One region of the Myceligenerans halotolerans genome, then DNA from elsewhere that is predicted to be linked to it. Evidence: predicted binding sites of a transcription regulator. Region 1 holds the regulator's gene; the other holds the start of a gene.
What was found. The regulator HspR, encoded in region 1, represses chaperone genes until heat shock. The targets are predictions, from matches to a motif close to AAGTTGAGTCNNNNNGACTCAACTT.
Positions count from the first base shown of each region.

Region 2: the regulator HspR is predicted to act here: its motif matches at 1,178-1,202, upstream of clpB (ATP-dependent chaperone ClpB).

Region 1 is NZ_BAAGRL010000057.1:130,075-132,465, reverse strand. Features, by position in the region: gene ACYVK5_RS24570 (DnaJ C-terminal domain-containing protein) at 1-738, shown strand, start outside; gene ACYVK5_RS24565 (heat shock protein transcriptional repressor HspR) at 748-1,218, shown strand; gene ACYVK5_RS24560 (DUF1540 domain-containing protein) at 1,416-1,724, shown strand; gene ACYVK5_RS24555 (hypothetical protein) at 1,789-2,391, opposite strand, start outside.
Region 2 is NZ_BAAGRL010000004.1:250,802-253,192, reverse strand. Features, by position in the region: gene clpB (ATP-dependent chaperone ClpB) at 1-1,089, opposite strand, end outside; gene ACYVK5_RS02025 (LppM family (lipo)protein) at 1,329-2,333, shown strand.

The sequences.
Region 1 (2,391 bases):
CCGGGTGGTGGCGGAGCGGGCGGCTTCGAGGACATCCTCGGGGCGATGTTCGGGGGCGGGGGTGCAGGCCCTCGCATGCGGTACTCGCAGACGGGTCCGGGTGCCGGCCAGGGCACCGCCGGTTTCGAGGACATCCTGGGCGGCATGTTCGGCGGTGCCGGCGGCGCGCCCGCGGGGTTCCGTGTGCCGGAACGCGGCATGGACGTGCAGGCTGCGACCACGCTGCCGTTCCGTGCGGCGCTGGAGGGCTCGACGGTCGACCTGACGGTCGACGGCCGGAAGCTCACGGCGCGGATTCCCGCCGGCGTCAACGACGGCCAGAAGATCCGGCTGCGAGGCAAGGGGCGGCCGGGCGCCGGAGGTGGTGAGCCGGGTGATCTCCTGATCACCGTGCACGTCACCGAGCACCCGGTGTTCACACTCGACGGCGCGAACGTGCGCCTGACGCTGCCGGTCACCTTCCCGGAGGCGACCCTGGGCGCCACGGTCGAGGTCCCGACGCCGTCGGGTGAGACGGTGAAGATGAAGCTGCCCGCCGGGACGCCGTCGGGCAAGGTGCTGCGGGCCAAGGGCCGCGGCGCGCGCACCGCGCGCGCAACGGGAGACCTGCTCGTGACCGTGCAGGTGGTGGTGCCGCAGAAGCTGAGCAAGAGCGCCAAGGACGCACTGGACGCGTTCGCGGCGGCGAGCGACGGCACCGACCCGCGTGCCGACCTGGCGGAGCGGGCGAAGGGGTAGGGGGTAGGCATGGCCGACGACGCACCGGTGTTCACCGTGTCCCAGGCCGCGGAGCTCGCGGGCATGCACCCCCAGACCCTGCGACAGTACGACCGGCTGGGACTGGTCGTGCCCCGTCGCACACGCGGGCGCGGCCGTCGCTACTCGCCGCGCGACGTCGCGCGGCTGCGACAGGTCCAGGAACTCGCCCAGGGCGAGGGCATCAACCTCGCCGGCATCAAGCGCATCCTCGATCTCGAGGCCCACGTGTCGATGCTGGAGGAGCGGCTCGAGGACGCGCTCGTGCAACTGCAGCAGACCGGGCGGGTCTTCGCCGCGGGAACGAGCGGGGATGTGGTGGTGGTGCCGCGCGGACGTCGCGTGCGGCGCGGCGAGATCCACGTCGAGGAGACCGTGGTGGAGCGCTCCGAGGGGGGCCGACGTGCGCGGACGTCCGGTGCGCTCGTGCTCTGGCGGCCGCACCGCGGCGACCGCGGCTGAGCGGCCGGAACTCTCGCCCGCGATTTTCCTGATGCCATTGTTTCCTAAATAACATTATCCGTTTCGGGGGCTCGGGTAATGTTCAGGCAAGCCTTTCCTGGCTATCGGATCCCGGGATCGTGGAATATGTTTGTCGGGTTACCACGGAACGCTCGGGGAACCGCCCCGGCGTGCCGTTCGTACCGGGGGAGTCAGACATGAGCACGTTGATGGAGATGCCCGAGGTCGCCGAATGCTCGGTCGAGGGCTGCGGATACAACCACGACCACGGCTGTCACGCCGGAGCGGTCACCATTGCCGGACATTCCGGTGACGCGGAGTGCGCGACATTCATCCCGCTGAGCACCAAGGGCGGCCTGGAGAAGGTCATCGCCCACGTGGGCGCCTGCCAGCGCGGGGAGTGCGTGCACAACGACCACCTGGAGTGCACCGCCGGTTCGATCCGTGTCGGGGCGGGCCCGGAGGACCCGAACCACGCGGACTGCCTCACGTTCGAGGCGAGCTGAGCCCATCGCGTGACGGGCGGGCAACCGTCCGCCGCGCGACGCCTCCGCGCGGGACGTCTCCGTCTCAGCGGCTCAGGTGCGAGAGCGCCATGAGTGCCGCCTCGTGGGTGTCCGGAAGCCGTTCCAGCCACACCCGGGTGGGGCGTCGCACCTCGGCGGTCAGGCCCAGCACCACGGCGTTGTGCTCGACGACACGACGCAGCGCCTGCCCGATGTCGGCCGTCGCCCTCCCGCGCTCGCACAGCACGGCGTAGGTGGCATCGGTGATCGCCGCCATGGGGTGCCCCTCGCCGAAGACCTGGTGCAGGGTGCGCCCGATGGCCGCCGAGCGCGCGAGGCGCTGCCAGGTGTCGAGATCGTCGATGCCGACGTCGAGCATCAGCAGGCAGTGCGTCGTGGTGACGTTCGTGCCGTCGCGTTGCGCGGCGCCGTAGGTCTCTCGCAGGCGTTCGGCGAGATACTCCCCGGTGGGCAGGCCGGTCGCGGGGTCGTGCGCTGTCACCTGGAGCGGGACGCGCTCGTTCGCCGCGGCCCAGCCGACGGCGGCGGCGCGCATGACATGGGGGGGAATCGCCAGCGCGGCGACCGTGAACAGCACGGTGACGTCGTCGAGCGTCTCGGCGATCCCGGCGCCGACGGCGGCGCGGGCAGCGCCGAGTCGCTCGGC
Region 2 (2,391 bases), on a different contig from region 1:
CTTGTGGTGCGCCTCGTAGCGTTCCTTGAGGCCACGCAGGATCGCGACGGTGTCCTCGACCGACGGCTCGCCGACGAACACCTGCTGGAACCGCCGCTCCAGGGCAGGGTCCTTCTCGACGTGCTCGCGGTACTCGTCGAGGGTGGTGGCTCCGACCATCCGGAGCTCGCCGCGGGCGAGCATGGGCTTGAGCATGTTGCTCGCGTCCAAGGCGCCCTCGCCGCCCGCTCCGGCGCCGACGACCGTGTGCAGCTCGTCGATGAAGGTCACGACCTCGCCGTCGGACGCGGTGATCTCCTCGAGGACGGCCTTGAGCCGTTCCTCGAACTCGCCGCGGTACTTCGCGCCGGCGACCATGCCGGCGAGGTCCAGGGCGACGATGCGCTTGCCCTTGAGGGATTCGGGCACGTCGCCGTCGACGACGCGCTGCGCCAGTCCTTCGACGACGGCGGTCTTGCCGACGCCGGGCTCACCGATCAGCACGGGGTTGTTCTTGGTGCGGCGGCTGAGGACCTGCACGACGCGCCGGATCTCGGAGTCGCGGCCGATCACCGGGTCGAGGGCGCCGTCACGGGCGCGCTGGGTGAGGTCGGTGCCGTACTGCTCCAGCGCCTTGTAGGTGCCCTCGGGGTTGGGGCTGGTGACGCGGCCGGAGCCGCGGACGGCGGGCAGTGCGGCACGCAGGGCGTCCGCGCCCGCTCCGGCGTCGGACAGGATCTGCGCGGCCGGCGAGCGGCCGGCGGCGACGCCGATGAGCAGGTGCTCGGTGGAGACGTATTCGTCGCCGAGCGCCTGGGCCTCCTTGCCGGCGAGGTCGAGGACGCCTCCCATGGCGCGGCTCGCGCCCGGCTGGGCCGTGCTCTCGCCGCTCACCTGCGGCAGTGCGACGAGGGCGGCGCGCACCCGCTGCCCGACGGCGGCCGTGTCCGCCCCGACGGCTTCGAGCAGGCCGACGGCGACGCCGCCCCGCTGCGCCAGGAGCGCCGCGAGCAGGTGGACCGGTTCGAGCTGGGGATTGCCCGCGGCGGACGCCGATTGCAGGGCGTCGCCGATCGCTTCCTGCGACCTCGTCGTGAACTTCGTCTCCATGGGTCCTCCGTCCGCCGTTCGCTTGTCTGCTGCCGTCGACCGGCCCGCTGCGGTCCGCGATCCGACCGCGTCCGATCCAACTATCTCAAAGTTGAGTCTATTCCGCTCAACCTTAGACCGCCTCTACGGCACCACCACTCCAGAGGACCTACGGCAGGCCGGGTGAACTTTAGTCACAATCCGGAGACAAGCCCCGATATCGACTCTTGGCGCCATTGATGTCATGCAGACTTCGGCCCGTGAACTACGCACTGCGGACCGCCATCGGCGCCACCACCATCGCGGCAACCCTTGCCCTGACCGGATGCGTCAAGCTCGACGCCGATGTCTCGCTCAGCGGCGACGACACCTTCTCGGGCGATGTCGTCATCGCCTTCTCCGACGAGGTCCTCGAGCAGATGGACATGTCCCCCGAGGAGTTCCTCGAGGGGATGATGTCCGACAGCTCGGTCGACGTCTCCGAGTACGAGACGGAGCCCTACGCGGAGGGCGGCTACTCGGGAATGACCGCCACCTTCGAGGACGCTCCGCTCGACCAGCTCGAGGACACCATCGACCTGACGATCGACCGCGAGGGGGACGAGTTCGTCGTCCACGGCGAGCCCGTCGCGGAAGACGACTTCGAGGACTCGGCGGACTCGGGGATGCCGGAGCTCGACGCCATGCTCGCCGCGATGCGCCACGAGGTCTCCATCACCTTCCCCGGACCCGTCGCCTACGCCGACGGCGAGGTGGAGGGCACCACGGTCAGCTGGGAATCCACCGGCGGCGAGCCGCTGACCATCGAGGCCCGCGCCAGCGCCCTGACGCAGGAAGAACTCGACGAGATCGCGCGCGCCGAGGCGGAGGCCCAGGCCGCCGCCGAGCGCCAGGCGCTGATCCGGAACATCACCATCGGCGTGGGGGTCGCCCTTGGCGCGGCCGTCCTCGTGGCCCTCGGCATCTTCTTCGGGAGGCGCGCGGGCCGCAAGAACCCGGCGGGCGCCTCGACGGCCACGACCGAGACCACCGCGGCCGAGACCACCGCGGCCGAGACCACCGCGGCCGAGACCACCGCGGCCGAGACCACCGCGGCCGAGACCACCGCGGCTGAGACCACTGCGACCGCGGCCACCGCGGACGACGCGGCCCCCGGGGACGGCTCCGGCGACTCGGCCGACGCGACCAACCGCGATGCGACCGGCCGAGACGGGGCGACGGCCGACGCCGGTACGGCGAGCAGCACGCCGTCCTCCTCGGACTGACCCGCGCGACCTCCAGGCACCGTCGCATCGCACGGGCACGCCGGTATCGCGATCCGAT